Regions from separate parts of the Shewanella morhuae genome, predicted to be linked through region 1. Evidence: predicted binding sites of a transcription regulator. Region 1 holds the regulator's gene; each other region holds the start of a gene.
The links. Region 1 encodes sigma-54, which starts transcription at its own class of promoters, with help from an activator protein. Its sites were predicted from a motif close to GTTGGCACGNNNNTNGNNT; they were not measured.
Positions count from the first base shown of each region.

Region 1 (8,126 bases):
TTAATTGACCACCGATTAATTTCAGCAGTGTCGTTTTGCCTATACCACTGGGGCCCATAATCGCCGTCACCTTGCCCCGTGGAATGGACAGGCTAATATCTTTAAATATTGCGCGCTGACCGCGGCTAAACCCCAAGTTACGGATCTCAACCAACGATGTTTGTTCTTGAGTCATGCTTGATCCCAACATTTGCAAAGAGGCAATCCCAATCTTGCAAGACCGTCCCAACAAAGAGCCGCAAATTGTACGTAATTGCGCTTTAACCTACAACCGAATCGACACTATCGGCCTGCGATACTTTCAATTTGACTCATTTACAGCGAAAATGCGCCATAAGTTTTCACTCTGCACCAGTTAAATGTTACTTAATGTTTTAAATCTAGTTGCAGAATAGGTTTTATTGGTTATTTCGTTTGCACTTAGCTCGATCCTTATCCACTTTAAAATATGGATAAGCTGAGACTTAAGTACAAATTTAGAAATATTCTGCGGGATAATACCCACCACGAGACAGAATAAATCCATTGAAATAAACCACAAAGACGATGATATTGCTCAAGATGGTCTATCGCGATACTGCTTGTTCTACATGAATAACTACTATCGCTGAACTTGACGAACTAACTCAATCGTCCTAGCCTGCCGCGATTGTTTTACGGTTTTAGATAAAGCATCGCCATAAAACAGTCGCGAAATTGGCTGAAAATAAAAGATACTTGGCAGAACGCCGATTAAATATCATCTTTATCGCGTACCAAATTGTGCTACTCCAATCCCATAACTGGGGCGACAAAGACAATGCAAAAAGAGAGATAGACATGGTAGACAAATCACAACTGCGCCAATGGGGCTGCAAAGTTATCGACATTGAAAAGTCAGCCCTAGACAATCTTTATCAGTATGTAGATTCAGTTGAATTTGCAGAGGCTTGCGAGTTAATTCTCAACTGTACCGGTAAAGTCATTGTGATGGGAATGGGCAAATCTGGCCATATCGGTAATAAGATTTCAGCCACCCTTGCCAGCACAGGTACGCCGGCATTTTTTGTGCACCCGGGTGAAGCCAGCCATGGCGACCTTGGCGTGTTAGCGGATAATGATATTATTTTAGCCCTTTCAAATTCAGGTGAATCGAGCGAAATCCTCACCTTAATGCCCGTTATCCAACGTATGGGCGTGCCTGTGATTGCCATAACGAGTAAGCCAGAGTCCAATATGGCGCGCTTATCAAAAGTCCATTTATGTATTGGGGTACCTGAAGAGGCTTGCCCACTTGGACTTGCTCCCACGTCAAGCACCACGGCAACCTTGGTCATGGGTGATGCCATCGCGATAGCACTGTTACAGGCCAAAGGTTTTACCCGTGATGACTTTGCAATGTCTCACCCTGGCGGCGCACTTGGCCGTAAATTACTGTTAAAGGTCAACGATGTAATGCACAGCGGTGATGACCTACCGCTGGTCAACCATGATATCTGTATCACCGAAGCCCTGTACGAAATTTCCAAAAAAGGTTTAGGTATGACAGCGATTATCGATGATGAACGTAAGCTTGTCGGTATCTTTACCGATGGCGATTTACGCCGAGTCATTGATGCTGAAGTGAATCTACGAACAACACCCATTGCCGATGTAATGACCCGTAACTGCGTTACCATTATGGATAACATATTGGCGGCTAAAGCACTGCAAATAATGGATTCTAAAAATATTAACGGTTTGATTGTAATAGATAAAGACCGCCATCCCATTGGTGCACTTAACATGCTAGACATGGTTAAAGCAGGAGTCATTTAATGCCACAGCAAGGATTTTACGGCCCCATCAGTGATGATGTGTGGCAACGCGCGCAAAAGATTAAACTGTTGATTTGTGACGTCGATGGCGTGTTTTCTGATGGGCGTATTTACTTGAGTAATAACGGTGAAGAGCTAAAAGCATTTCACACCCGCGACGGTTATGGTGTGCGCTCGCTGCTCACTAGCGGTTTTCATCTTGCGGTCATCACAGGGCGCCAATCCAAAATCGTTGAGAACCGTATGGCAGCGCTCGGCGTGACACATATTTACCAAGGTATAGACAATAAATTTGCACCCTATGAGGAATTACTCACGCTTTATGGCGTTACCCCTGATGAGGTGGCTTATATCGGTGACGATATGGTCGACCTACCAGTAATGAACGTGGTTGGTTTAGCGGTTAGCGTTGCCGATGGTCATCCTTATGTCCGTCAGCATGCTCACTTTGTTACCACCCTTAATGGTGGCCACGGGGCATTGCGTGAACTCACAGACCTATTACTGCTGAGTCAAAATAAGTTCACCTCGGCCCATGGAATGAGTATATGAGCCGTGTGACGCTTGCGATTATTGCATTTTTCGGTACTGCGCTGGCGCTGTATTGGCAAGTGCAAAACAAGCACAATAATGATGCAGATAATAAAGTAAAAGATCAAAATACCCCAGATTACATCGTGGAAGACCTGCGCAGTGTCGAGTTTAATGAACAAGGACTTGTCAACAGTCGTGTTACTGCGAAACATATGGAACATTATGATTCCACTAATCAAACCTTGTTCACTCAACCTGTTTATCTTGTGTACCCCGACCAAGGTAAAGCACAATGGCAACTCAAGGCTGATGAAGGCAAACTTGATAAAGAAACTGGCAAGGTGGTATTACAGAATAATGTCATTATTGATGCTATTAGCTCAGAAGAACCGATTCAAACCTTGTCCACCAGTTATCTGGAACTCGATCTCAATACAATGATAATGACCTCTGACCGCACCATTTATGTCACAGGAAAAGATTTTAATATTCAAGGCCAAGGCCTTTTTGCCGACCTTAATGCACAAGAAGTGCGATTGACCAGTCAGGTAGTAGGAACATATGAAGCAAAATAACGTATTACTTGCCAGCCTCATTCTTATAATGAGCATGAGTGCCTTCGCGAAAGTGGATGATTTAAAACAGGAAGTAAAGATTAAAGCCGTAAGCCAAACGGCAGATATTAAGAATAACCAAGTTATCTTTTTTGGTCCGGTTGAAGTCACTCAAGGCTCTATCAAAATTATTGCGGATCAACTACGTGCATTTTCTGCTGAAGGTGAAAGCAGTAAAACCTTAGTCGCCACGGGTAATCCTGCCACTTATACTCAAGTCCTAGACGATGGTCGCCCAGCATCTGCAAGTGCGAAAGAGATTAGTTATAACATGGCAAGCCGTACCCTCACCCTCAAAGGATTAGCTTCATTAGATCAAGCGGGTAGCCAAGTCCGAGGGAATTTAATCCGCTACGACATCATTCAGCAAAAATTAATTGCCGAAAGTACTGGTAGTGGTGATGATCGCGTGATTACGATTATTCAGCCTGAAAGTTATCAAGATGATATAAAGCCCGGCACCTCAACCGATAAACCTGTCAAAAAGCAGGGTTCTAAATGACCCAGATCACTCTAAGAGCACAAAATTTAGCGAAAAGTTATAAGAACCGCCAAGTCGTTAAAGATGTCAGTTTGACGGTAAAAACCGGTCAAGTCGTTGGTCTACTCGGCCCAAACGGGGCGGGGAAAACCACCACATTTTACATGGTTGTCGGATTGGTAAAGAGCGATAAAGGCCACATTTTTATCGATGACGATGATTTAACCGCCGATCCGATGCACCTGCGTGCCCGCAAAGGCATTGGTTACTTACCACAAGAAGCCAGTATCTTTCGTAAGCTGAGCGTACATGACAACATTATGGCCGTGCTGCAAACTCGCAAAGAGCTAACAAAAGAACAAAGAGATCAAGAATTAGAACATCTGCTGGAAGAGTTTCATATCACCCACATACGTGACAGCCAAGGTATGTCGTTGTCAGGTGGTGAGCGTCGTCGTGTTGAAATTGCGCGTGCGCTAGCGGCTAATCCTAAGTTTATTTTACTTGATGAGCCTTTCGCTGGGGTTGATCCGATTTCAGTTATCGACATCAAAAAAATCATTGAGCAACTTAAAAGCCGTGGCCTTGGTGTGCTAATTACCGACCACAATGTGCGCGAGACATTAGATGTGTGTGAACATGCCTACATTGTTAGTCACGGAAACCTGATTGCAGAAGGAACACCAGCAGAGATCTTAGACAATCAGCAGGTTAGGGCTGTGTACTTAGGTGAACAATTCAGGCTATAGTTAACCAAAGGGAGTCGATGGCCGTAAATTATACTGGCATACGGCTCGACTAAAGAGGGGAATAAGCGACCCCATCTAATAATAATAACTTAGGGATCTGCGGTAACATGAAAGCGTCACTCCAGCTCAAACTGGGTCAACAGTTAACCATGACGCCACAGTTACAGCAGGCAATTCGTCTGTTGCAACTATCGTCATTAGAACTGCAGCAAGAGATCCAGCAAGCCTTAGATTCTAATCCCCTTCTCGAGCTGGAAGAGGATCAATTCGACGCAACTAAAGACCCTGTAAACCAAGCCTTATCGGATACCGATTTCAGTGAATCTGTTGCTCTGCCACCAGAAAAAGATAACTCCACTGTCGATACCGCAGAATCTTTGACTCAAGAATCCATGCCGGACGATCTCCCCATGGATACGACTTGGGATGAAGTGTTTACCGCCTCACCTAATTCAGGCCCAGGTGGGAGTCGCGAAGACGATATGCCCTTTCAAGGAGAGACCAGCGAAGGTTTATATGAGCATTTAGAATGGCAAAAAAATCTCACCCCCTTTTCGGAAACTGATTTAGCCATTGCTACCGCGATTATCGAAGCGATAAATGACCAAGGTTACCTGACCCAAAGCACTGAAGAAATTCTAGAGGCCATAGGTAATCCAGAGGTTGAACTTGATGAAGTCGAAGCCGTACTTAAGCGTATTCAACATTTTGACCCGATAGGTGTCGCCGCCAGAGATTTAAGCGAGTGCCTATTAATCCAATTATCCCACTTTGCACCCGATACGCCCCATCTAAGTAACGCCCGCATGCTGATTAAAGATCATTTAGATCTCATTGCTGCACGTGACTTTAGACTGTTGATGCGTAAAACTAAGCTCAAAGAAGATGAGTTAAGAGATGGTATAGCACTCATCCAAACCCTTAATCCTCGCCCGGGTTTATTAATTACTCCCAACGAGGACGAATACGTTATACCCGATGTATCAGTGTCGAAGAAAAATGGCCGTTGGGTGGTTGAACTCAATCCTGACAACATGCCAAAAATAAATGTAAATCAACACTATGCAGCTATGGCGCGCAGTTCTGCAAACCAAGCCGACAGCCAATTTATTCGTGGGCACCTGCAAGAGGCAAAGTGGTTTATTAAGAGTTTAGAAAGTCGTAATGATACTTTGCTCAAAGTCGCTAACTGTATCGTCCAATACCAGCAAGGCTTCTTTGAGTATGGTGAAGAAGCAATGAAGCCTATGGTGCTTAATGATATTGCCGAAGCAGTAGAAATGCATGAGTCAACCATTTCGCGGGTAACAACCCAAAAGTACATGCATACTCCAAAAGGGCTTTTTGAACTAAAATACTTCTTCTCTAGCCATGTCAGTACAGATGATGGTGGTGAGTGTTCATCAACGGCAATTAGAGCCTTTATTAAAAAACTGGTTGCAGCAGAAAATCAGAAAAAACCATTAAGTGACAGTAAGATGGCACAACTTCTGGCGGAGCAGGGAATAAATGTAGCACGCAGAACTATTGCGAAATACCGAGAAGCTATGCTTATTCCTCCTTCTAATCAACGTAAGAGCTTATAACCTACAGTGAATATCGGAGGACGTTTCTATGCACATACACCTAGTTGGGCACCACATTGAAATTACCGAATCGTTACGCGCATATGTAGAAGAAAAGTTTTCAAAACTTGAACGCCATTTCGAACAGATCAATAATGTGCACGTTGTGCTCAATGTTGAGAAAATACAACAAATTGCTGAAGCGAGGATAAACCTCATCGGTGGTGAAGTATTTGCCACTGCCGAGCATACTGATATGTATGCAGCTATAGACGCCCTGATAGATAAGCTTGATCGTCAGGTTATTAAACACAAAGAGAAGTTAACAAAACACTAATAATGGAACTTTGTAGCATACTGCGGCCGGAGTGCACTACCTGCGCCACTCCGGGCAGTAAGAAAAAAGTACTGGAACTCATCAGCGACCTAGTTGCTGCCCAGTACCCGACCCTCTCATCTCAAGAGATATTCGAAAGCCTAGTGGCGCGCGAAAAAGTGGGGAGCACAGGTATAGGTAACGGTATCGCCATTCCACATGGTCGATTAGCCGATATAGATCAACCCATTGCCGTACTAATTAAGTGCGAAGAGCCAATAGCATTCGATGCTATTGATAAGCAACCGGTTGATATTTTATTTGCATTACTGGTGCCTGCTGACCAATGTCAGCAGCATTTAAGCACCTTGTCTTGCATGGCCGAAAAACTGAGTGACAAGCAAATATTGAAACAATTGCGTAAGACACATGATGAAACAGAACTCTATCAGGTAATCACAGGATGAAACTGGTTATAGTGTCAGGTCGCTCAGGCTCAGGTAAATCCGTTGCCCTTAGGGTACTCGAAGATCTCGGCTATTATTGCGTCGATAACCTTCCGCTACCACTGATTGGGGCTTTACTTGACCAACTGAAAGGTAATAACGAGCTCGTCGCTATCAGTGTCGATGTGCGTAACATGCCTGAGCAAGATAAAGTATTAACTCAACAGCTCGAAAGTCTGCCTGCTGGCATTGAGTTGACGAGTTTCTTCCTTAATTCTAGCGATAAAATTTTGCTTAAGCGTTACAGCGAAACCCGTCGCCTCCATCCTTTATCTAAGAGTCAAGTTTCATTGCAAGAAGCAATAAAACAGGAAGGCAAGCTGCTCGAGCCTATGTCAAAATTGGTCGATCACTACATAGATACCTCAAATTTGAATATTTATGATTTGAGTGACCAAGTGAGACAAATCCTGCTAGGCAGTGTTGATAAAGAATTAGTGATTAACTTTGAATCTTTTGGATTTAAGCACGGCATGCCAGCAGAGGCGGACTTTATGTTCGATGTACGCTTCTTACCCAACCCTCATTGGGAGTTAGCGCTGCGCCCACTCACAGGCTTAGATGAACCCGTGGCTGAATTCTTAAATCGTCAACCACTGGTGAATAAGCTCATCTGGCAAATCGAAAATCTACTCGAAACGTGGCTACCACACCTTGAGCGTAACAACCGCAGTTACTTAACCGTCGCCATTGGTTGTACTGGCGGTCAGCACCGCTCCGTTTTCGTTGCTGAGCAATTAGCTAAACGCTTTAGGAATAGCAAGCATCAGGTTTATGCGCGCCATCGAGAACTTGATAATGCCAAAGCTTGAACGTCAGATAACCATCTGCAATAAACTCGGATTACATGCCCGTGCCGCCACTAAATTGGTGGTACTGGCATCTGATTTTGATGCAGTGATTACTTTGATACAAGGTAATAAACAGGCATCGGCCGCCAGCGTACTTGGTTTATTGATGCTGGAGACTGGTATGGGTAAAACCATTAACATTATCGCTGAAGGCCCCGATGCAGAGCCCGCTCTAGACGCAATTTGTGCCTTAATCGACGCTAAGTTTGACGAAGCCTGTTAGTCTTACTTTATCTTAATTACCCTCTAGTGAATCTTATAGACTGAATTTTAGACACGGCATCATATTTGTCGCTCGACGGCATGAGCCAAGGGCTATTACACTAGCGATTATTACCGCTGTGCCATAACTTAAGCCAACTCTTATTGCGCCTTAATCCACGCAGAAATAGCTATTCTCTGCACGGACAAGTCTTCGTTAAGCCAAGCTCAAGCTGTTACACACTCAATCCAAGTTGCCGCACAATGGAGGACAAATGCCCGTAGAAAATCCAGAAAACGATCATCCCGGACATAGTCTTGACCAGCTAAACCAAGCACTTAGCAGCGGTATGTTTGTGCACGTGCGTAATATGCTTCAGAAAATGGCCGCCTCTGATATTGCGCTGATTTTGGAATCATCACCGCCCGATGCCAGACAAGTGTTATGGCAATTGATCGACCAAGAACACATAGGTGACATACTCGATGAATTGAGCGAGGAGCTAAAGGATC
Region 1 covers NZ_PYSG01000002.1:149,765-157,890, reverse strand. Annotated here, with positions in the region: gene mlaF (phospholipid ABC transporter ATP-binding protein MlaF) at 1-175, opposite strand, end outside; gene C9I43_RS01215 (KpsF/GutQ family sugar-phosphate isomerase) at 820-1,797, shown strand; gene kdsC (3-deoxy-manno-octulosonate-8-phosphatase KdsC) at 1,797-2,348, shown strand; gene lptC (LPS export ABC transporter periplasmic protein LptC) at 2,345-2,905, shown strand; gene lptA (lipopolysaccharide transport periplasmic protein LptA) at 2,892-3,446, shown strand; gene lptB (LPS export ABC transporter ATP-binding protein) at 3,443-4,174, shown strand; gene C9I43_RS01190 (RNA polymerase factor sigma-54) at 4,282-5,760, shown strand; gene hpf (ribosome hibernation promoting factor) at 5,789-6,076, shown strand; gene ptsN (PTS IIA-like nitrogen regulatory protein PtsN) at 6,079-6,522, shown strand; gene rapZ (RNase adapter RapZ) at 6,519-7,373, shown strand; gene C9I43_RS01170 (HPr family phosphocarrier protein) at 7,360-7,635, shown strand; gene mgtE (magnesium transporter) at 7,889-8,126, shown strand, end outside.

Region 2 (8,126 bases), 2.0 Mb from region 1:
CTCCAATAATTACATGGTGGATTCAGCCGGTAATTATTTGCAAACTTTTCCAGTAGATAAAGATGGTAATTCTACATCAGTGAGTTTAACGACGGCTAAGCCTGTGCAAATTCCTGATACTGCGGGTAGCCCAGTAAAAACGGAAAATGTCACTCTGCAAATGAATTTGGATGCTAAGGCTGCCGCACTTGATCCCGCTGCATTTGACCCAGCAGACCCAAAAACCTATAACAACGTCACTTCAATGACTATTTACGACTCTCTCGGCGAGTCACATATCATGACGACCTATTTTGTGAAGCCTAAAGACGGCGCATATAACGGTGAGAATAACTGGGTTGCTTATTATGCGGTTGATAATAAGCCGGTTAATTTGAGTGGTCCAGCAGGGAAATACGATGTCGATGCCGATGGTGATGGCTCTCCAGATGTACCACTTGTCTCTGGCGGTGGTGGTGTTTCAGCGCAAACTGCGGCAGGTTGGACAGGCGCAGTTTTGAAGTTCAATTCTGTCGGAGCATATATTGAGAGTAATCCTGCGGTGATTACTACTGAGCCACTGGGTAATACGGGGGCTAATGTCATCGGCCCAGGAGCTGACGGCACTCAATCTTTAACCGTCAAGTTTAATGCCCCTACACAATATGCGGATCCTTTCTCAGCAACAGAGTTGAAGCAAGATGGAACGACGGTTGGGCGTTTAACTAACGTTGAAATTGGCACCGATGGTCTTATCACTGCTAGCTACAGTAATGGCTCGACGGTCAACCTGGCTCGGGTGGCATTAGTTCGTTTTGCTAATGAACAAGGGTTAACACAAGTCGGTAATACTTCGTGGAAAGCCAGTTTAGCCTCCGGCCCTGCGTTAGCGGGTGAGGCAAATAGTGGCACGTTTGGTGGCATTAGCTCTTCAGCATTAGAGCAATCGAATATTGATTTAACGACTGAGCTAGTTGATTTGATTTCGGCGCAGCGTAACTTCCAGGCGAACTCTCGAACTCTTGAGGTGAATAACACTCTGCAACAAACCATTTTACAAATCCGCTAATTACTATGCTATTCAACTAAGTGTTGCCGCCTATGGCAACACTTAGCCTTTCTACTGAGTTATCTCCATTCCCTTTATATATTTCTTATTTCTATCAATCGATTAAACGCTAAATTTATTGGCATGATGCTTGCTTTGCTATTGTCATGTAGAAAATTTGACGGGGTCGTCTTGTGGACAAATTCCTTTATATCGCGATGAGCGGCGCTAAGCAAAATATGAACGAGCTGGCGTTGCGTGCGAACAACTTAGCCAATGCGAATACCGAGGGTTTTAAATCCGATATGGCACAAGCCAGATCGATGCAAGCCTTTGGTGAAGGGTTGCCTACAAGGGTATTTGCTATGACAGAGTCTCCGTCAGCAAATTTTAAGTCTGGTCCAATAAAAACTACTGGACGGGATCTTGACGTTGCGATCAAAGGTGATGGCTGGTTTGCCGTACAGACAAAAGACGGCACAGAAGCTTATACCCGTGCCGGTAGCTTAAGTTTTGATTCTACCGGTTTGCTACATAATGACAGAGGTAATCCTGTGATGGGTGATGCGGGTCCTATCGTATTACCACTTCCTATCGAAAAGGTTTCTATTTCTCAAGACGGGATAATTTCAGTGCGTCCCCAAGGTGCAACTGCCGAAGTAGTTGAGGAAGTGGGTAGATTGAAATTGGTTAATCCAGGTAATGCCCAAATGATGCGCGGTGAAGATGGGTTATTTCGGCTTATGTCAGGTAATGATGCCCCAGCCGACCCAAGTGTTGGCCTTGAAAGTGGCGCAGTGGAAGGTAGTAACGTTAATCCTGTCGATGAAATGGTGTCGTTAATTAGCCTACAGCGTCAGTTTGAATTACAAGTCAAGATGATGAAAACCGCGGAAGAAAACGATCGCGCTTCATCTTCATTAATGCGTATTAGTTAGGAGATAGACTATGCATCCGGCGTTATGGATTAGTAAAACTGGCTTAGACGCACAGCAAACTGATATTTCGGTAATCTCAAACAACGTGGCCAACGCCAGTACTGTGGGTTACAAGAAAAGTCGCGCAGTATTTGAAGATTTACTCTACCAAACCGTTAACCAAGCTGGCGGTGTTAGCGCTTCTAACACTAAATTGCCCAATGGTTTAAACATAGGCGCCGGTACTAAAGTTGTCGCCACGCAAAAAATGTTTACGCAAGGCAACATGCTAACAACGGATAACTCTTTAGATTTAATGATAGAAGGTCCGGGATTTTTTGAGATCCAATTACCCGATGGCACTGCTGCCTATACCAGAAATGGTCAGTTTACCTTAGATGATACAGGCCAAATTGTGACGCCAGGTTCTGGTTATGTGCTGCAGCCGTCGATAACAGTGCCCGATAATGCGACCAGCATTACGGTCTCTGCTGAAGGTGAGGTGTCTGTGAAAATACCAGGAACCGCTGAAAACCAAGTCGTTGGCCAGTTGACTATGACGGATTTTATTAATCCATCAGGTTTGGATCCGATGGGACAAAACTTATATACAGAAACGGGGGCGAGTGGCACACCCATCCAAGGGACTGCTTCATTAGATGGCATGGGAGCAATCCGTCAAGGTGCTTTAGAAACCTCTAACGTAAACGTGACCGAAGAGTTAGTTAACCTTATTGAAAGTCAGCGTATTTACGAGATGAACTCCAAAGTGATTTCGGCGGTAGATCAGATGCTGTCTTATGTGACACAGAATTTATAGAGGCGAATATCATGACTAGATATCTTGTGTTGGCCGTCGCGCTATTACTTGCAGCCTGTAGCTCGACGCAAAAGAAACCGATTGCAGATGATCCTTTTTATGCGCCTGTTTATCCAGAAGCACCGCCGACAAAAGTTGCAGCTACGGGGTCAATTTATCAAGAAAGTCAATCAGCTAGTCTATATTCAGATATTCGCGCTCACAAAGTCGGCGATATCATCACTATCGTATTGAAAGAATCGACTCAAGCGAAAAAAAGTGCCGGTAATGAGATTAAAAAAGGCTCCGACCTGAGCATAGATCCGCTCTTCGCCGGTGGTAGCAATGTGTCTGTTGGCGGAGTCCCCATCGATCTACGCTACAAAGATAGTATGAATACGAAACGAGAATCAGATGCGGATCAAAGTAACAGTTTAAATGGCAGTATCTCGGCCAACGTTATGCAAGTACTAAATAATGGCAGTTTGGTGATCCGTGGAGAAAAATGGATCTCTATTAATAATGGTGACGAATTTATTCGTGTTACAGGACTGATCCGCTCGCAAGATATAAATACCGATAACACAATTGATTCAACGCGAATGGCCAACGCCCGTATTCAATACAGCGGCACCGGCACCTTCGCAGATGCTCAAAAAGTAGGCTGGTTAAGCCAGTTCTTTATGAGCGACTGGTGGCCTTTCTAAGGATTATTATCATGAAATATAAATACGTGTTAGCGGTTGCCATGCTAGTGCTTTCCTTACCTAGTCAGGCAGAACGAATTAAAGATATTGCCAATGTACAGGGCGTGCGTAGTAACCAATTAATTGGTTACGGTTTAGTGGTTGGTTTACCTGGAACGGGTGAGAAAACCAGTTATACCGAACAAACCTTTATGACTATGCTAAAAAACTTTGGCATTAATCTGCCTGATAATGTCAAACCTAAAATTAAAAACGTTGCTGTTGTTGCTGTGCATGCCGATATGCCAGCCTTTATCAAACCAGGTCAAGATCTTGACGTTACGGTATCGAGTTTAGGCGAAGCTAAAAGTTTACGCGGTGGCACTTTATTACAAACCTTTTTAAAAGGGGTTGACGGTAATGTGTATGCTATTGCTCAAGGTAGTTTAGTTGTTAGTGGCTTTAGTGCCGACGGTTTAGATGGCTCAAAAGTGATCCAAAATACGCCTACGGTAGGCCGTATACCCAATGGTGCGATTGTGGAACGCAGTGTGACAAGTCCATTTTCGTCTGGCGATTATTTGACGTTTAACCTTCGTCGCTCTGACTTTTCTACCGCGCAGCGAATGGCTGATGCGATTAATGATTTACTAGGCCCTGATATGGCTCGCCCGTTAGATGCGACATCTGTACAGGTCAACGCGCCGCGCGATGTATCGCAGAGAGTCTCATTTTTAGCGACGCTAGAAAATCTTGACGTTATCCCCGCAGAGGAATCTGCCAAAGTGATCGTTAACTCACGTACCGGCACCATTGTTGTGGGACAAAACGTACGTTTACTGCCTGCGGCAGTAACTCACGGCGGTATGACAGTCACTATTGCTGAAGCCACGCAAGTTTCACAGCCAAATGCTTTAGCAAATGGTCAAACAACCGTCACCAGTAATAGTACGATTACGGCAACAGAAAGTGACCGCCGCATGTTTATGTTTAACCCTGGAACCACGCTAGATGAGCTGGTTAGAGCGGTAAACTTAGTCGGTGCAGCTCCCTCAGATGTGTTAGCAATATTAGAAGCGTTAAAAGTGGCAGGAGCTTTGCATGGTGAGCTTATCATCATCTAATTTCTGTCGGGAAAATCATGGAAAAGCTTTCAAGTTCATCACATTTTCTTGACTTGGGCGGGTTAGACTCTCTACGCGCCCAAGCGCAGAAAGATGAGAAGGGCACCTTGAAAAAAGTTGCCCAACAATTTGAAGGTATTTTCGTGCAAATGCTGATGAAAAGTATGCGCGATGCCAACGCCGTTTTTAAGTCCGATAGTCCTTTAAATAGCCAATACACACAGTTTTACGAGCAGATGCGCGATCAGCAGTTGTCGGTCGATTTATCTGACAAAGGTGTATTGGGTCTTGCCGATATGATGGTGCAGCAACTCTCCCCTGAAACCAGTAATTTTACGCCAGCCTCGGTATTACGCGACGATGGCGGCATGAAAATGCTCCATGATGATAAAGCGCTTAATTTACCAGTGCAAAGCACTACAGCTCCCACACTCAATATTGAACCCACGTCAGTGGTTAATGATGGCGTGCCTGCTGCTATCGCGCGTCCTGTATTTGAACCTGATAGAGCCGTCGATGCCAATTCATCAATGGATATTGATACTCCCCATCGGTTATTGGCTATCGATACGCCAAAGCCAAATTGGAGCGAGCAGGCACTTTCTGTCGTAGAACCTGTGATTAGTGGCCAAGTGTTGCCGACCACTGCGTTTAGAGAAACTCAAAAAATTGTCAGGTTTAGCAGTCGAGAAGAGTTTTTAGCAACTTTATATCCCCACGCTGAAAAAGCCGCCAAAGCATTAGGCACTCAGCCAGAAGTATTGTTAGCTCAATCAGCACTAGAAACCGGTTGGGGGCAAAAAATTGTTCGCGGCAATAACGGCGCGCCAAGTCATAACCTCTTTAACATTAAAGCCGATCGCCGCTGGTTGGGTGATAAAGCTAACGTTAAGACCTTAGAGTTTGAACACGGTGTGGCTGTTCAACAAAAGGCGGACTTTCGAGTTTACAGTGATTTTGAACATAGCTTTAACGATTTTGTATCGTTTATTGCTGAAGGCGATCGTTATCAAGGCGCGAAAAAAGTTGCCGCTTCACCAACCCAATTTATTCGTGCTCTGCAAGATGCAGGTTATGCCACAGACCCTAAATATGCTGAAAAAGTCATAAAAGTGATGCAGTCCATCAGCGAAGAGCTGAAATCAATTTTGCCAGGAGAAGACAAATGATGAAGCTTACAACCCTGTTTGTTCATAGGAGTATCAACTAATGGCCGTTGATTTACTTAATATTGCGCGAACTGGTGTGCTTGCCTCCCAGTCACAACTTGGCGTCACCAGTAATAATATTACCAATGCCAATACGGCTGGTTATCACAGACAGGTGGCAACTCAATCGACGTTAGAATCGCAGCGTTTGGGCGGTAGCTTTTACGGTACTGGCACTTACGTTAATGACGTTAAACGTATTTATAACGACTACGCCGCGCGCGAGTTGCGTATTGGTCAAACCACCTTAAGTGCGGCAGAAGCCAGCTACGGTAAATTAAGTGAACTAGATCAGCTATTCTCACAGATTGGTAAAATTGTGCCGCAAAGCTTAAATGATTTGTTCGCTGGGCTAAATAGTATTGCTGATTTACCTGCTGATATAGGCATTCGTAACTCGGCTTTAACTAATGCACAGCAACTCGCTAGTAGCCTTAACCAAATGCAATCACATTTGAATGGCCAACTTAATCAGACTAACGATCAAATCGTTGGTATGACTAAGCGCATTAACGAGATAGGTACTGAACTGGCGAACTTAAATCTAGAGTTAATGAAATCGCCAAATCAAGATGCACAACTGCTTGATAAACAAGATGCACTGGTTCAAGAGTTAAGCCAGTACGCCCAAGTCAACGTGATCCCATTAGAAAATGGCGCAAAGAGTGTCATACTCGGTGGCTCGGTGATGTTAGTTTCTGGTGAGATTGCCATGAGTATGGGGACTCAAGCGGGTAACCCATTTCCCAAAGAGTTACAGCTTAACTCAAGTATTGGTTCGCAAAGCGTCACAGTCGATCCGAGTAAACTGGGTGGGCAGCTTGGTGCCATATTTGATTATCGCGAACAAACGTTAATTCCTGCCAGCCACGAACTCGACCAATTAGCCCTAGGTATCGCAGATAACTTTAATAAAATGCAAGCACAAGGCATCGACCTTAATGGGCAAGTAGGATCTAATATCTTTAAAGATATCAACGATCCTACAATGTCGTTAGGGCGTGTAGCGGGTTTATCGGGTAATACGGGCACCGCAACCTTAGGTGTCACTATTGATGACACGAGTCTATTGACCGGCGGCGCCTATGAATTGTCATTTACTGCACCAGCAAGCTACACGTTAATTGATACACAAACGGGCAACGCTACACCACTGACCTTGTCTGGCTCAACGTTATCTGGCGGTTCTGGATTTTCAATTGATATTAAAGCGGGCGCTATGGCGTCAGGGGATCGTTTTGCCATCCGTCCTACCGCTGGGGCATCAAACGGCATTGAAGTGGTAATGAAAGATCCTAAAGGTATTGCCGCAGCATCGCCAAAAATAACCGCAGATGCAGCTAACTCGGGTAATACCCAAGTGAAGCTGACTCAAATTAATAATCGCAGTGCCGCAAATTTCCCTGTAACGGGCAGTGAGTTGACGATAAAGCTCGATACCACAGTTGTGCCTCCAACCTATGAAGCATTCGACGCCGCGGGAACATCCCTTGGGGCTGCAGCCCCTTATACGCCCCCGAGTATTAGCGCTTTTGGTTTTACCTTTGAAGTTGACAGCAAAGCGGCTGCAGGCAATGACAGATTTACCTTCGATTTATCCTTCGCAGAGGGGGATAACTCTAATGCCGTCGCTATGGCTAAGTTGAGCGAAAGTAAGGTGATGAATGGGGGAAAGTCGACCTTAGCGGACGTGTTCGAGAACACTAAGCTCGAGGTAGGCAGTAAAACGAAAGCGGCCAAAGTGCGTACAGGTTCGGCAGAGGCGGTGTATCAACAAGCTTATGCGCGCGTAGAGAGTGAGTCGGGCGTGAACTTAGATGAAGAAGCGGCAAATTTAATGCGTTTTCAGCAAGCCTATCAAGCCTCTGCGCGGATCATGACGACTGCACAGCAGATTTTTGACACCTTATTATCCTCAGTGCGTTAGGAGATTTAACTATGCGATTATCATCCGCGCAGCTCTTTAATCAAAGCATTACCAGTGTGCTGCAAAAGCAAACAGCGACCAGCAAAATTATTGAACAAATGGACAGTGGTAAGAAAGTGAATACTGCTGGTGATGATCCTGTGGCGTCACAGGGTATTGATAATCTGAATCAGAAAAATGCACTCGTCGATCAGTTTATGAAGAATATCGATTATGCGACGAATCGATTAGCCGTGACTGAAAGCAAGCTAGGCAGTGCTGAAAATTTGACCTCATCAATTCGTGATCAAGTATTACGGGCGGTAAACGGCACACTAGGCGAATCAGAGCGGCAAATGATTGCCGATGAAATGAAAGGCAGCTTAGAAGAGCTCCTTTCCATTGCCAATACGAAAGATGAATCTGGCAATTATATGTTCTCTGGGTTCAGTACTAATA
Region 2 covers NZ_PYSG01000002.1:2,144,913-2,153,038, reverse strand. Annotated here, with positions in the region: gene flgE (flagellar hook protein FlgE) at 1-1,048, shown strand, start outside; gene flgF (flagellar basal-body rod protein FlgF) at 1,222-1,965, shown strand; gene flgG (flagellar basal-body rod protein FlgG) at 1,976-2,764, shown strand; gene flgH (flagellar basal body L-ring protein FlgH) at 2,776-3,450, shown strand; gene C9I43_RS09835 (flagellar basal body P-ring protein FlgI) at 3,462-4,553, shown strand; gene flgJ (flagellar assembly peptidoglycan hydrolase FlgJ) at 4,571-5,722, shown strand; gene flgK (flagellar hook-associated protein FlgK) at 5,763-7,688, shown strand; gene flgL (flagellar hook-associated protein FlgL) at 7,700-8,126, shown strand, end outside.
Region 2: flgF (flagellar basal-body rod protein FlgF) is a predicted target of sigma-54. The motif match lies at 1,166-1,184, and genes of this name have one in related genera.

Region 3 (8,126 bases), 2.0 Mb from region 1:
CTGAGCAAGAGTTGAGCAATATACGTCGTTTGCTTGAGGGAGCTGTGGGGTTTAGTTCGCAGCGGGGCGATGTGTTGGAAGTTGTCACAGTTCCATTTATGGATCAATTAGTTGATGATTTACCTGCGCTAGACTTGTGGGAGCAACCTTGGTTCTGGCGTGCGGTTAAGCTAGGCATCGGTGCATTGGTTATCTTAGTGTTGATATTAGCTGTAGTGCGCCCGATGCTGAAACGTTTAATCTACCCAGATAGTGCAGACATGCCTGAGGATATGAGACTCGGTAATGAACTGGCTGAAATAGAGGACCAATATGCCGCTGACACTTTGGGGATGCTCAATACCAAAGAGGCGGAATACAGTTATGCTGATGATGGTTCAATTCATATCCCTAATCTTCACAAAGATGATGATATGATTAAAGCTATTCGTGCGCTTGTGGCCAATGAGCCTGAGCTATCTACCCAAGTAATAAAAAACTGGTTACAAGACAATGGCTGAGAATAAGACGAAAGACGTCACTGCACCTGCTTTTAATATCAAAGATATCAGTGGTATTGAAAAAACTGCCATCTTACTTTTGAGTCTCAGTGAGACCGATGCAGCCTCTATTTTAAAGCACTTAGAACCTAAGCAAGTGCAAAAGGTAGGTATGGCAATGGCGGCGATGGATGATTTTGGTCAAGAAAAAGTTATCGGGGTACACAAGCTGTTTCTTGATGATATTCAAAAGTATTCTTCAATTGGTTTTAACAGTGAAGAGTTTGTCCGTAAAGCCTTAACCGCTGCATTGGGTGCTGATAAAGCGGGTAATTTGATTGAACAAATCATTATGGGTAGCGGTGCTAAGGGCTTAGATTCGTTGAAGTGGATGGACGCGCGTCAAGTGGCGACGATTATTCAAAATGAGCACCCTCAAATCCAAACGATTGTTCTATCTTACTTAGATCCCGATCAAGCCGCGGAAATATTCGGTCAATTCCCAGAGAACACCCGCCTAGATTTAATGATGCGTATCGCAAACCTTGAAGAAGTACAGCCTGCGGCACTGCAAGAGTTAAACGATATTATGGAAAAACAGTTTGCTGGCCAAGGTGGTGCACAAGCGGCGAAAATGGGTGGCCTTAAAGCGGCAGCCAACATTATGAATTACCTAGATACCGGCATTGAAAGCCAGTTAATGGAAACCATGCGCGAGTCTGATGAAGAAATGGCGCAGCAAATCCAAGATTTAATGTTTGTGTTTGAAAATTTACTCGATGTTGATGACCGTGGTATTCAAGCTATGCTGCGGGAAGTTCAGCAAGATGTATTGATGAAAGCCCTCAAAGGCACTGATGAGCAGTTGAAAGAGAAATTCTTGAATAACATGTCTAAACGTGCCGCTGAACTATTACGTGATGATCTTGAGGCCATGGGGCCTATTCGTATTAGTGAAGTGGAAGTGGCTCAAAAAGAAATCCTATCGATAGCGCGTCGTTTAAGCGATAGCGGCGAAATTATGTTAGGCGGCACTGGTGGCGATGAGTTCCTCTAATCCAAGTGATAATAAATTGTCGAAGAAAATTGTGAGCGATAGCGATATCGAGTTTAGCCATTGGGCGCTGCCTGATGTGACTGAAGCTGAAGATGACTCAATATCCAATGTATTTGGTCGCTCAAACCACCAACAGCCTAAGCCTACAACCGTAGAGAGTGTGGCTCCGCCAACGATGGCCGAGATTGAGAATATTCGTGCTCAAGCCGAAGAAGAAGGCTTTACCGAAGGTCAGCAGCGAGGGTATGAGCAAGGGCTAGAAAAAGGGCGACTACAAGGCTTAGAGCAAGGCCATACAGAGGGACTCGCCCAAGGGCATGAACAAGGATTAGAGTCGGGTTTAGCCCAAGCTAAAACATTGTTATCTCGTTTTGAAGCTTTATTGACTCAATTTGAAACCCCGCTGCAATTACTCGATGGTGATATCGAACTTTCCTTGATGACATTGAGTATGACATTAGCCAAATCAGTCATAGGCCACGAATTAAAAACTCACCCTGAACAAATATTGTCAGCATTGCGCTTAGGTATTGAATCGCTACCGATTAAAGATCAGCCCGTAACTATCCGACTGCATCCGGACGATGCTGTTTTAGTTGAGCAGCTTTATACCAGTGCTCAATTAACCCGTAGTAAATGGGAACTTGAAATCGACCCCTCTTTAAGTTCGGGTGATTGTATTCTTAGTAGTCATCGTTCTTTGGTTGATTTAACCCTTGCTTCACGTATCGATGCTGTGTTTGAACCTTTACGGGATCAACACGCACACTTAACGGATAAACAGCGGCAATTGCAAGAGACGATAGCGGCTGAAAATACCGCTAAACAGCTTGCACCTTCAGAAATCGTTGAGCCTGAATTTAACGTAGAGTCAGAGTTGGATAGCCAAACTGTAGATTCTATTTCCCAACAAGCTGAAGATATTCAACCTGCCTCCACCAATAATCATTCAGATACAGGTTCAGATGCTAAATCGCCAACATCAACTACTGAATAGACTTAACCGTCATATCGATAAGGTTCCTCCCTTTCGCGCCGTGGCCAGCGGTCAGCTAGTGCGGGTGGTGGGGCTAACCTTAGAGGCAAGTGGTTGCCGTGCGCCGGTGGGCAGTTTATGTTCAATTGAAACCATGGCAGGTGAGTTAATTGCCGAGGTTGTCGGGTTCGATGGTGAACTCTTGTATTTAATGCCTATAGAAGAATTGCGCGGGGTATTACCCGGCGCACGCGTAGTGCCTTTAGGTGAACAAACTGGGCTCAATGTGGGTTTATCATTATTAGGGCGCGTGCTCGATGGTAACGGTGTCCCGTTAGATGGTTTAGGGGCGCTGCAAACCGATCAACAAGCGCCGCGACATAGCGCTGTGATTAATCCGTTATCTCGCCGTGCCATTACTGAACCACTCGATGTGGGTGTGCGTGCGATCAATGCTATGTTGACCGTGGGAAAAGGCCAACGTATGGGCTTATTTGCGGGGTCTGGCGTGGGTAAAAGTGTGCTTTTAGGCATGATGACTCGCGGTACTACTGCTGACATTATTGTGGTTGGGCTGGTGGGGGAGCGTGGCCGCGAAGTAAAAGAGTTTATTGAAGAAATTCTTGGGGAGAAAGGTCGCGCGCGATCCGTTGTTGTCGCGGCGCCTGCGGATACCTCGCCGTTAATGCGCCTTCGAGCCTGTGAAACTTCGACCCGAATTGCCGAATATTTTCGTGATTTAGGCTATAACGTTTTGTTACTCATGGATAGTTTGACTCGTTATGCCCAAGCGCAGCGCGAGATTGCTTTGGCTGTTGGTGAGCCGCCAGCCACTAAGGGCTATCCGCCTTCAGTGTTTGCTAAGCTACCACGTTTAGTTGAACGCGCAGGAAACGGCGGCCCTGGCCAAGGTTCAATAACAGCATTTTATACTGTGCTGACCGAAGGTGACGATCAACAAGATCCTATTGCCGATGCTTCTCGGGCGATTCTCGATGGGCATATCGTATTATCGCGTTCACTTGCAGACTCTGGTCACTATCCTGCGATAGATATTGAAGCGTCTATTAGCCGAGTCGCACCTATGGTCATTTCCAATGAACATTTGGAAGCGATGCGCCGCGTTAAACAAACCTATTCTTTGTATCAGCAAAATCGAGATTTGATTTCCATTGGGGCTTACGCTCAAGGTAGCGATCCTCGCATCGATAATGCGATACGATTACAGCCAGCAATGAATGCTTTTTTGCGACAAACCATGCGCGATGCTTTCAGTTTTGCCGACAGCCAACTCATGCTCGGGCAACTTGCCGCGCAATGTAAATAATGACGTTATTGAACTAATTGAGGTGGGGTATGGCTAACGCCGATCCGTTGTTGTTAGTGTTAAAGCTTGCTAATGATGCCGAAGAACAAGCAGCCTTGTTGCTAAAGTCAGCGCAATTAGAATGTCAAAAACGCCTGAATCAACTGAGTGCACTCAATAACTACCGTTTAGACTACATGAAACAAATGCAATCCCAGCAAGGTCAAGCGATTAGCGCTAATCATTATCACCAATTTCATCGTTTTATTCGACAGATTGACGATGCCATTATTCAGCAACATCGTGTCGTTGCCGATGGTGAGATGCAAAAGGACTATCGGCAACAGCATTGGTTAGAAAAACAGAAAAAACGTAAAGCTGTTGAATTGCTATTAGCCAGTAAAGAGAAAAAACGCCAAGTGGTTGAACAAAAACGCGAGCAAAAAATGACTGATGAATTTGCTTCGCAACAGTTCTTTCGTCGTCATCAGCGCTAGGGCTATTTTACATCACCTGAACTCGGGATAACGAGTGTCGGGAAATCTACATTTAACAAACTAAATCAATGCTATAAATGATTAGTTTGAAACAAAAAATCTATTTTCTGACTGAATGCGCAGATTTTTGCGCATATCAAGGCGTTCTGTCGTACGCCATAGCGAGCTATGATTAGACAGCGCAACGCAGAGAGGTCCGAAAAGATGTCTATTCAGCGGCTCTGCTTATCCCGAGCTCAGGTTACATACTCATCAATTGAGATTAATGCGGATGTTAGTTCGAAGCTTGATTTTCATTAGGCCGAATAATCACAATTCGAGTATATGAACACTAATTATACGAAATTTACCGTAAGTCTGAACGCTTGGCATCTTACTTGCTTTAATTTGTATTATACCTCTGCAATAGCAGCGATAAATTGACGTTCTACCTAGCTCTTTCGCCGTGAAGCTGGGTACTGTTTGGGAGTGCTTATGCAACAAATGACCAATGCCCTGTTGAGTAATACGGGAAATACTGCGGCCAACTCCGCGAAGATATCTTCTCAAACGTCTAATAATGATGACTTTTCATCTACACTGTCTTCTGTTTCCGCGAGTTCACATTCTGTTTCGTCAGCTAAAAAAACACCGGTCAATCTAGATGAACCTTCGCAGGTTACATCTAAAGATAAATCTGTTGACGAAGATAAATTAACAGATAGTGACGATGTTAATCTTATCTTTGCTCAAATAGATATGGCAAATGGTATGAAGAAAGCGGCATCGGAGGGAGAGATATTGCCGCTTACGTTTTTGGATACTGAAGGTGAAACCGTAATCACTGAAGATAAAGATGCGTTATCAGCAGACCCTTCATTGATAACGCCATTAAGCACCAATGCTGTTGTTGATACTCAGAATATAAGTAATGTAATCGATGATACGATGACATTAAGTAATCAAGATGTAAAAAACCAGTCAATGGCAACAAATATCAGTAATGCTATTAATAGCGATGAAGACAATCTGATTAATCAAGCTGCTATCGCAAAATCAATGGCTAATAACTCGGCACAGACTGGCCTAAAAACCGCTAACATTACCACGTCAGCAAATACTTTAGAGCTTGATACTTTAGGTTCTCCAATTGCATCTGAAGTATCAAAAACTGAAACAGGAAGCAAAAGTTCTCTTGATGCGGATAGTGATGCAGCAGCTAGTTTGTTACTTAAAGATGCTAAATTAACCGTCGCTATGGATATTTCGCGAGACAATAATCTCATTGATGATGACAGTAGCTTCTCAGATCTTAAGCCTGCATCGTCAACCCATGGATTATCACTGTCGCAGTTGAACCGTCAAGAAACAGTGTCAGTGCAATTGTCATTGCGTCAAGGTGTTGAGCAGCAGAATCAAATGCAAGAGATGATTCAACGGTTTTCACCTGTTATGAGGCAGCAATTGATTACTATGGTGAGCCAGGGGATTCAACACGCGGAGATCCGACTCGATCCGCCAGAATTAGGCCATATGCTGGTTAAAATACAAGTGCATGGCGATCAAACCCAAGTACAGTTTCATGTCACTCAGTCACAAACGCGTGATTTAGTTGAGCAAGCAATGCCAAGATTACGTGAGTTGTTGCAAGACCAAGGAATGCAATTGGCCGACAGTCATGTTTCCCAAGGGGACCAAGGCCATCCCCGAGAAGGTAATTTTGGCGATGGAGACGGTTCAAATCATACCGATATGGATGAAATTGCAGCAGAAGAACTCGATTTAGTGTTAAATCAAACCACAAGCATAAATTCAGGTATAGATTATTACGCTTAAGCAGGTAACCTATAGCAATAACTTACGCGAATAATGTCGTTACGATTTGATTAAGATAACAAAACATAATGCGTTTTCGCCTAAATTGAAGAGAATAGTGAATGCCTAAAGAAGAATCGCTTGAGTTAGGAAGCACTGATAAATCGAAAAGCAAGAAAAAGCTTTTTATCTTCGTGGGCGCGGGGATTATTGTTTTATTGGTTATCGCGGCCGTCTTATGGTTTTTGTTGGGTAGCAGTTCAGAAGATGCTGCCATCCCCGCTGATACTGTACAAACAGAAGTGCCAAGTGGGGCAGGGGTTGCAGCTTATGTTCCTATGCCACGTCCCTTTTTATTCAATCTTCCTGGTTCAGATAGAGCCCGCTTAGTTGAGATTAAAGTTCAACTTATGGTGCGCGGAACTGATGATGTACTGACACAAAAACATATTCCGTTAATTGAAGATGCACTTTTAACCACGTTTAGTGGCTCCAATGTCCAGAGACTCAGTACGCAAGCAGGTAAAGATGAATTACGCCAGCTAGCGCTGTTGAGTGTGCAAAATACTCTGCAGTCAGTGACGGGGCGTAAAGTGGTCGAAAAAGTGTTATTCACCGGCTTTGTTATGCAATAACAGCTGTGCTGTCAGTCGGAAATCTAAAGAGGCGAAGGCAATATAGTGAGTGATTTATTAAGCCAAGACGAAATTGATGCTCTTTTACACGGGGTCGATGACGTCGATGACGATGAAGATGACATCTCCCCAGAAGATGCGCGATCCTATGATTTCTCTTCGCAAGACAGAATAGTTCGTGGGCGTATGCCCACGTTGGAAATCGTCAATGAGCGTTTTGCTCGTCACTTACGGATCAGCATGTTCAATATGATGCGCCGTGCTGCAGAAGTGTCGATTAACGGCGTACAAATGCTTAAATTTGGTGAGTACGTTCATACACTGTTCGTTCCTACTAGTTTGAATATGGTACGTTTTAGCCCCCTAAAAGGGACGGCACTTATTACCATGGAAGCGCGATTAGTGTTTATTTTAGTCGACAACTTTTTTGGTGGTGATGGACGTTTTCATGCCAAAATTGAAGGTCGTGAGTTCACGCCGACAGAAAGACGCATCGTACAATTATTACTGAAGATTATTTTTGAAGACTATAAAGATGCTTGGGCGCCAGTAATGGATGTAGAGTTCGATTATTTGGACTCTGAAGTTAACCCTGCAATGGCGAACATTGTCAGTCCTACTGAAGTTGTGGTGATAAATTCATTCCATATTGAAGTTGATGGCGGCGGGGGAGATTTTCATATAACTATGCCGTACTCGATGATTGAGCCTATTCGAGAGTTGCTTGATGCGGGGGTACAGAGTGATAAACAAGATACGGATATGCGTTGGTCACAAGCGCTACACGATGAAATAATGGATGTGAAGGTGGGATTCGATGCCAACATTGTTGAACATGAAGTAACCCTCAAAGATGTGATGAATTTTAAAGCGGGTGATATTATTCCTATCGAATTGCCAGAATATATCATGATGAGAGTCGAAGACTTACCAACGTATCGTTGTAAAATGGGGCGTTCTAGAGATAATCTTGCTCTTAAAATTTGTGAAAAAATTCCGCGTCCAGAAACCGTCAAATCCGAGCTGCAATTAGTAACACGAAAAAATAAAACTCGCGATATATCAGAAATATAGGGTGAAGTAAGATGAGCACAGAAGATACCGATGATTGGGCAGCAGCGATGGCTGAACAGGCGCTAGAAGAAGCCAATGCTATTGAGCTTGATGAACTGGTGGACGATTCAAGGCCGATTAGTCAAGCTGAAGCGGCAAAGCTGGATACGATATTAGATATTCCGGTGACGATTTCAATGGAAGTAGGCCGTAGCTATATCAGTATTCGTAATCTATTACAGTTGAATCAAGGTTCTGTGGTGGAGCTCGATAGAGTCGCAGGTGAGCCACTGGATGTGATGGTCAACGGGACATTGATTGCTCATGGT
Region 3 covers NZ_PYSG01000002.1:2,125,296-2,133,421, reverse strand. Annotated here, with positions in the region: gene fliF (flagellar basal-body MS-ring/collar protein FliF) at 1-500, shown strand, start outside; gene fliG (flagellar motor switch protein FliG) at 493-1,536, shown strand; gene fliH (flagellar assembly protein FliH) at 1,523-2,533, shown strand; gene fliI (flagellar protein export ATPase FliI) at 2,502-3,839, shown strand; gene fliJ (flagellar export protein FliJ) at 3,869-4,315, shown strand; gene C9I43_RS09740 (flagellar hook-length control protein FliK) at 4,790-6,130, shown strand; gene fliL (flagellar basal body-associated protein FliL) at 6,232-6,744, shown strand; gene fliM (flagellar motor switch protein FliM) at 6,790-7,818, shown strand; gene fliN (flagellar motor switch protein FliN) at 7,830-8,126, shown strand, end outside.
Region 3: C9I43_RS09740 (flagellar hook-length control protein FliK) is a predicted target of sigma-54. The motif match lies at 4,680-4,698, and genes of this name have one in related genera.

Region 4 (8,126 bases), 2.0 Mb from region 1:
GACGCCGTAAACAGTTGCTTCACTACTGTTATTTGGCAGTTGACTAATTAAAAGCTGTGCTTCTGCAATACGATTGTGACGGCTGCTTAACTGGATACCATTTACGCTAATGGTTTGCTCAGTACCTTGCACTAAATGGGCACTTAAATCTAAGACTGAAGCTGTATTTAGCATTTGACTTAGTAATGGCCAGCGTTGATTTATAATTTCTAGGTTGGAGTCAAAAAGTACAGTCATTAACCGTATCCTTGAAAATCGTTGAAGTTTATCAAGATAAGCCTGTTAACTGGTCTCTCCACAGGGACTCGAACCCCGATCGGCCGCTTAGGAGGCGGCTGCTCTATCCTGTTGAGCTATAGAGAGACGAGCGTAATTATACTGGTTTTATCCTTGATTAAAAGGCTTAAAATTTAGTTGCTTAAATCTTAAGCGCTATGTCGTTTATCTGCACATTATAGGTAGCATTTTGATCTTCAAGTACTGCGGTTGCGCTTTCTTCGCTCACTTGTTCGATTTTTACTGTTGCTCGGCTCTTAGTGGCGATAGCGCGCATTTCGTTAAGGCGATCAGGCAAATTTTGTTGTAATACGACTTGGAATTTATCACCGGCACGAATGCCATGTTTACGGCCTAGATTTATAATAATTCTGTCTGCTTGGCGGCTGACAACTTGACCCAGCAATGGTCTGCAATTGAGTGCGCTGTCTAAGTCTTGAGTGGCTTGTTGCATTAATTGGCTGATACTTTTACCGTAGGACGAACGCCAGAATCTATCGCTATTAGGCGTAACGATTGCTTGTTCTTCAAATTCCCAAAGTGCCGACGCACTGTAGCTCTTACTCCAAACTTCTTCTCCACTTATCCCATGGTAGAGACTTAGTTTAAGGTGAAATTGTCTTGTCGGAGCCTCATCCCATAATCCAAGAAAGGTTGTTTGCACAGGGTCTACAGAAATATCGATAATTTGAGGCTGCAGTATATACTGGCTATCCGTGATTTCACTAAGCCAACTTGGGAGCCGATAACCACGAACATCGACAAGCGCTGGTGTAATATCGAGTCGCTCTTTAGCATGGATATGACTAAAACTTGTGGCTGAGTAATCTTCTATTATATTACCCAGCTTTTCGGAAATGACTTCTTCAAAACCTGACAGTTGTCCGTATCTTAGCTGAGCACGATCTTTAATTTGCGATTGTGGAATTAAGATGGCGGCTTTTAAATGAGCGTTAGGACATTGTGGCGTCTGCTCATCATTAAGATCAATTCTTAGGGAAACATTTATTTTATTCCCTTGAATCCTCTCATTAATGAGTTGAATGCTACTCGCTTGGGCATAACGATTTAATGCGAATTTATTCTGGGTAAGATTACCATTGGTTGTTTGTTGCTCGCTGGATATACGAATGCCGGCGTTTAACGTGGCATAACTTACCGCTTGGTTAATTGCTTCTTCCCTTGCTTGAGCTATATTGCCATTCACGATAGCGGCTTCCCCGCTGGCCTCTATCCATTCAGCTTGAGTCGGTAACGACAATAATGAAAAAATCAGCAAAATGAGCGAAGCTGAACGTGATATAAGCATCTATTCAATCCTTATCGCTAAACTAATAGCGATACAGTAAGCCAGTTTTCTGGCAACCTATCTAATATTATTGCTAAGCAATTTCCATGCCTAATTAGCTAGGTGTTTTGATAAAGGTTTGCCAGCAATGGCCGATAAAGTTCGTAATAAAATAATATTTTGGATTTGGATGCAACCTTGGTCTAAACCTTGCTTCCTTAATTCAAAACAATAGAGTGGGTCACTTTATTGTCAATAAATCGATACCATCAATGAGGTAACTACAATGCTAAAGCGCGTAATAATTCCCTTAACATTGTTAATGTTAGGTGGATGCGTTGCTAAACCAGTTGCACCGCCAAAGCCCAGCTTAGTGGATGGCAATGGTTTGCCGCCAACAGCCATGATTAACCATCTGGCACAGCGCATCGTAACTGAATTAGTTAAGCAAAATGATGCCTTACGTTCAGATCAGCCTATTGTGGTCACCACTCCCGTAATGGTTGGCGATATGCATAGTTCTAATGCGCTGGCGCAACAGTTACAACAGGGATTAATGACCTCACTACATAGTTTTCAATTTAATGTCGTGGATTTAAATCTAGCGGATGGCTTACAAGTCACCGCTGATGGTGATTTTATTTTGACGCGGGATTGGCAAAAACTTTCGAAAGACTTACCCGTAGAACATCTTTTGGTATCGACTATGAGCGCTGTCACCAATGGCATGGCAATTAATACGCGTATTGTGAGTCTAAGTAATAATCGTGTGGTGTCAGCTTCGCAAACGTTTGTGACTCAAAAAGAATTGGCTAACTATATGCAGCCTTCGGAGCAAATCGTGTCACAAAACGGCATCCTTTACCGGCAGGCTAGCCCTGGTATGAATGAAGTGCGAGTCTTAGGAGATGGAAAATGAAACGTTATTTGGCTCTTATTACTGCGCTGTTATTGAGCGGCTGCGCCGCAAAAGATAAATATGTTCAGTGGGAGGATGTACCGCCGCCCAGTTTTCCAAAGCTAACCGCTATCGGTTATGCACCTTTAGCCACTCAGCCAGCAAAAGAGCAATCACAGCGAGTTTTAATGGCGATGCAAGCTTCAAAAATTGTGGCCTATCGAGAGTTAGCCGAGCAGGTTTATGGTCAAAAAATTACTGCTAATAGCAGTGTCAGTGATTGGATGTTGACCGACGATAATGTCAAAGCCTCTGTTTCTGGGGTGATACGCGGTGCGCGAGTAATTAAGAGCTATCCGGCTGGCGATCATTATGTTACTGAGTTAGAGCTTGATTTCTCTCAGGTTTGGGCACTTTATCAGCAGCAGAGTCGACCGCAAAAAGTCAAAGAAGTGACTTACTTTTAGCTGTTTTAGTTATTTCAATTGGACTGTCGAGCCGCAAATTTGCGCGGCTTTTTTTACATCAACATGACATTTTACTCAAAGCGTCGGATAAAGAAATGCTAAGGGGGATATGCTTGTTAGGCTTTTAAATCATTGCCTAAGCTTGAGATAGTTGAGGTTTTACCTTTATCGTTATAAGTAAGGCTGGTTGCATTTCTACTCGCCTGTAAAGCTTGGGCAAAACGGTTTAGACTGGCCAAATTCATTTCTATTAGGCTGGCATTTTGTTCATTAAGTTCTTTACACTCAATTAATGCCGTTTTAATTATATCCATTTTATGGATAAGTTCTGTTTGCAAAGTGAGCAGTGCTTTATCACTGTGAGCGGCTAAAATATCATCATTAGCTTTTAGATCTTTCAAGCATTGTGATTTCTCACTAGCAAGTGACAGCAGTAAATCGGCGTTTTGGTCTGCCAAAGCGCCTTTTTCTTTGAGTATGATTTGCTTAAGTACAGCCAAATGGGCGTGTTGTTGATCTACCAGTTTAGCTATTGCTGTCATAGTTACTCTTTATTTAAGTCGTTAAGTTCGGCTTCAAAACTTGCAATATTAGCCGCTAATTTTTCAGGATCAATCTTGTAACGACCTTCTGCAATTGCTTGTTTAATTTCAGCGACTTTCTTTTGGTCAACTTCAGGAAGGCTCGCCATTTTAGACTGTGCTTTTTGAAGCTGTTGCGCTTGGGCGGTAATGACCACTGAATCGCTTTTTTGTGGTGTTGTCGATTTTGTAGCAACTTGAGCCTGTTGTTCGCTGCTGGTTTTAGTTGCCCCAGTTCGAACTTGTGCAGTGGTTGCAGTATTGAGTTTGCTAATGTCTATGGCCATTTTCAGCTCCAGCGTGTGTATTCGGGATTTCTTAACTGGGTATCGGCAGCTTATAAAAAAGCTTTAGGCTATTTTACATTCTTACTTCAACTTCGCCAATGCCCGTGACTATAGCATCTAGTTCTTTGTTTGAACTGCTATTTTTGATTCTTATTCGTTCGCCCTTATTTCCATCTTGCAGAGCTTCTCCCGCTGTTTTAAGTTCGAAAGAGTTAGAACGAACATGGATAGATATTGAGTCGTTCTTACAAACGAAGCATAAGTTATTGCTCAATATAGGAGAATCTTTGGCAACTCGTCGCTTTACGCGCACGCCCGCTAACTTGTTAGGGTCATCAAATTCAGCCCCTCTTAAACTATTTTGCTCAATATAGCGTATTTCAACCTGACTACTAGAGATGAGCTCTCCGGGCGCTAAGATTTCCGTTGAAACAACAACGGGAAATAATATATCGACACGGACTGAGATATATATTTGCCATGGGTAGGCTAAGTCTGGTGTGTCACAGCTCACCTTTAGGGTGTTATTACGACTAATTTCTCTATCGCTCGCCATTTCGATATGAAGAGATGATGAGCATTGCGATGGCAACATTCTCGCGTCAACTATTTGTGGTGTTATATTGACCTTAGCATTAGCTGGTGCTGATATCTTTTCAAGAATAAGCGCTTTAGCTAATTCTGATATGGCCGATATGGTTGGGGCAACAGGCTCTGCACTCGCAGAAGCGGGCGTTAAAAAGGTAAAAATACAAAAAAAATAGACTAAATTTACTTTCATAATGAAGAGACTAGCGTGTAACGCTAGAATACACCTATACTTTTATAAAGATCGAAGCTGGCCACTGGCATAATTATTTCTACTACAGTCAGAAGATTGACTCAGTTTCGACTATGTTTATCGATAGATAAGATGTAAGCAATTAATATGCCTATACTCACCTGAGTCATAGGGCCGTACATAAACAGAACAACAAGGCAGAGTTATGTCGAGTATTCTTGATTCAGTCAACCAACGAACCCAGCTCGTTGGTCAAAACCGTTTAGAGTTATTGCTTTTTAAGCTAAATGGTCGTCAGCGTTTTGGGATTAACGTTTTTAAAGTTAAGGAAGTGCTGCAGTGCCCACCACTGACCACTCTGCCTAAACTGAACCCATATGTAAAAGGTGTCGCTCATATTCGTGGTACAACGATTTCTGTTATTGATTTGAGTGCAGCAACTGGCGGTCGGCCATTAACCAGTACTGAAAACTGTTTTATTATCATTTCGGAATATAACCGTAGTGTGCAAGGGTTTTTAGTCAGTTCAGTTGAGCGCATTATCAATATGAATTGGGAAGCTGTGATGCCACCACCACAGGGCGCTGGCCGCAATTCTTATTTAACTGCGGTGACAGAAATTGAAGGAGAGTTAGTTGAAATCCTTGATGTTGAAAAAATTCTAGATGAAATTTCGCCGGTCAAAACTGCTATCAGTGAAGAGGCTAATGAGAAGCTAACTCTCGACAGAAATCAGCATTACCATATTATGGTGATTGACGATTCCGCTGTGGCACGTAAACAAATTATTCGCTCACTTGAATCATTAAATTTACAAATTGATACAGCAAAAGATGGTCGAGAAGCATTAAATAAGCTTAAAGAAATCGCGAAAGAGATGGATAACGTTGCTGATGAAATTCCACTTATTATCTCAGATATTGAGATGCCAGAGATGGATGGCTATACCTTGACTGCCGAAATTAGAGATGATCCTAAATTGAAGCATATCAAAGTGGTACTGCATACTTCATTAAGCGGGGTATTTAATCAGGCAATGGTTCAAAAAGTAGGTGCGAATGACTTTATTGCAAAGTTTAACCCCGACGAGCTCGCAGCTGCGGTGAATAAGCATTTAAGTTTATAAATGTGTAGGTTAGTACCTCGATAAGCTTTACGCTATAATCTCGATTTCATAACATAATAGTTTTGCACTGATTTTTGTGCATGCTATAAGATTTAGGATGTGAATGTGCCAAATAAATCACTCGCTGAAGCTGAATATAATCAATTTAGATTGTTCTTAGAGCAACATAGCGGCATCGTACTGGGTGAGAATAAGCAATATCTGGTGCGCAGTCGTTTAGCTCCTCTGATGGGGAAATATAACCTGCCATCCTTATCTGATGTGGTTAAGCACTCGATGAAGCCGACAGAGCGAGCGCTGCGGGCTGAAGTCATCGATGCTATGACGACGAATGAAACGCTCTGGTTTCGCGACCGTTATCCATTTGAATTATTAAACAACGTACTCTTACCCGAGTATAGTCGTCTGGGGCGTCCTCTTAAAATTTGGTCTGCGGCGTGTTCGTCTGGACAAGAGCCTTATTCCTTAGCAATGACGATACTTGAGTATCAACAGAAGAAGCCCGGTGCACTTGCGGGAAGCGCTTCTATTCAAGCGACAGATTTATCCCCCTCGATGCTTGAGCGTTGTAAAAATGCCGAATACGACGGTTTGGCATTAGCACGTGGTCTATCAGAAGAACGTAAACGTCAGTTTTTTGATGCATTACCCTCTGGAAATATGAAGTTAAAAGATAACGTGAAGCGCTTAGTAAACTTCAGAGCACATAATCTGCTTGAGAGTTATAGCCTGCTTGGCAAGTTTGATATTATTTTTTGTCGTAATGTGCTTATTTATTTTGCTCCGGAGGCAAAGGCAAAAATTTTGCGGCAATTTGCTGCCGCTCTCAATCCCAAAGGGATTTTATTTCTTGGAGCTTCCGAATCCATTGCTGGATTAACTGATGAGTTTGATATGGTTCGTTGTAATCCAGGAATTTATTACCAAAAAAAGACCTAAATTAGCCGCTTAAATATGAATTACCGATGAATAGTCGGTAATTTTCTATCTGCTTTTTGTTTATTCCCTTGTTATCTTACCTTTTTGTACATGTTGGCACATCAATTGCTTTGTTTCTGTTAGTGATACAAGGAGGCAATTTTATGGCGATCAATTTTGATAATGCACTCGGTGTGCATCAATATACACTTGGTATTAGAGCGCAACGAGCCGAAGTGCTGTCGAGCAATATTGCCAATGCTGATACGCCACATTATAAAGCCCGCGATGTCGACTTTTCTGCGGCAATGCAATCCGCTCGCGGTCAACAGCAGCAGCGTCGCAGCCTTGATTTGCAAGAATCTGACAAACATTTTGGACTGGCAGAATTAACTGGCCAGCATGTTAAGTTCCGTGTACCTAATCAACCCGATACAGGTGATGGTAATACCGTTGATATTCAGCAAGAGCAATCAGCATTCATGCAGAATGCGCTTGAATATCAAATGTCACTTGGATTTTTAGATAGTAAATTCAGTGGTATGAAGAAAGCGCTGAGAGGTGATTAATCATGAGTTTATTTAGCATTTTTGATGTTGCTGGCTCGGGAATGTCGGCCCAATCGGTGAGATTAAATACTACTGCGAGTAACATCGCTAACGCTGATTCAGTCTCTAGCAGCATAGATAAAACATATCGTGCCCGCCATCCTATTTTTGAAGCTGAAATGGCTAAAGCTAGAAGCCAACAACAAACCACTCAAGGTGTAGCCGTCAAAGGTATTGTTGAGAGTGATAAGCCATTGCTTAAAGAATATTCGCCCGATCATCCGATGGCGGATGCGGACGGTTTTATTTATAAACCCAATGTTAATGTCATGGAAGAAATGGCAGATATGATTTCTGCTTCGCGATCATACCAAATGAACGTTCAGGTCTCTGAAGCAGCTAAGTCTATGCTGCAACAAACACTTGGGATGGGTAAATAACATGCGTAATGTAGGAGGTAAGTTGTGAGCCTCATTAATCAAATTAATCAAGCGGCAGTGCCAACTTCTCAGAATACCAGTTCAACAGGAAACCCGTTTCTTGATGGCATACGCTTGCCAAAAGACTCGATAGTGCCTGAGGCAAAAAGTCAGAACTTAACACAAGAGGATTTTTTCTCTTTATTAAGTCAACAGCTGTCGATGCAAGATCCTTTTAAGCCTGTTGATAATGATCAAATGATTGCGCAAATGGCGTCGTTCTCTACGGTTGATGGTATTTCTAATCTAAATAAAGAAATCGTCAATTTAAATAGTGTAATGACATCGAGCCAAGCGCTGCAAGCATCAGGACTTGTTGGCCGTAAGGTATTAATACCAACAGATACGGGCAATATCTCTGCTGAAAGTCCTACGATAAAAGGTGTGATCAGTACACCGAGTAAAATACCTGAGTTGACGGTGCGCGTTGAAGATGAAAAAGGCCAAGTGATTACGACTTTTAAAGTCGATGGTAGC
Region 4 covers NZ_PYSG01000002.1:2,153,703-2,161,828, reverse strand. Annotated here, with positions in the region: gene C9I43_RS09920 (motility associated factor glycosyltransferase family protein) at 1-237, opposite strand, end outside; tRNA gene C9I43_RS09915 (tRNA-Arg) at 288-363, opposite strand; gene C9I43_RS09910 (flagellar assembly protein FlgT) at 419-1,585, opposite strand; gene C9I43_RS09905 (FlgO family outer membrane protein) at 1,851-2,483, shown strand; gene C9I43_RS09900 (LPP20 family lipoprotein) at 2,480-2,929, shown strand; gene C9I43_RS09895 (flagella synthesis protein FlgN) at 3,046-3,471, opposite strand; gene flgM (flagellar biosynthesis anti-sigma factor FlgM) at 3,474-3,797, opposite strand; gene flgA (flagellar basal body P-ring formation chaperone FlgA) at 3,871-4,578, opposite strand; gene C9I43_RS09880 (chemotaxis protein CheV) at 4,784-5,704, shown strand; gene C9I43_RS09875 (CheR family methyltransferase) at 5,804-6,643, shown strand; gene flgB (flagellar basal body rod protein FlgB) at 6,787-7,191, shown strand; gene flgC (flagellar basal body rod protein FlgC) at 7,194-7,610, shown strand; gene flgD (flagellar hook assembly protein FlgD) at 7,635-8,126, shown strand, end outside.
Region 4: flgB (flagellar basal body rod protein FlgB) is a predicted target of sigma-54. The motif match lies at 6,736-6,754, and genes of this name have one in related genera.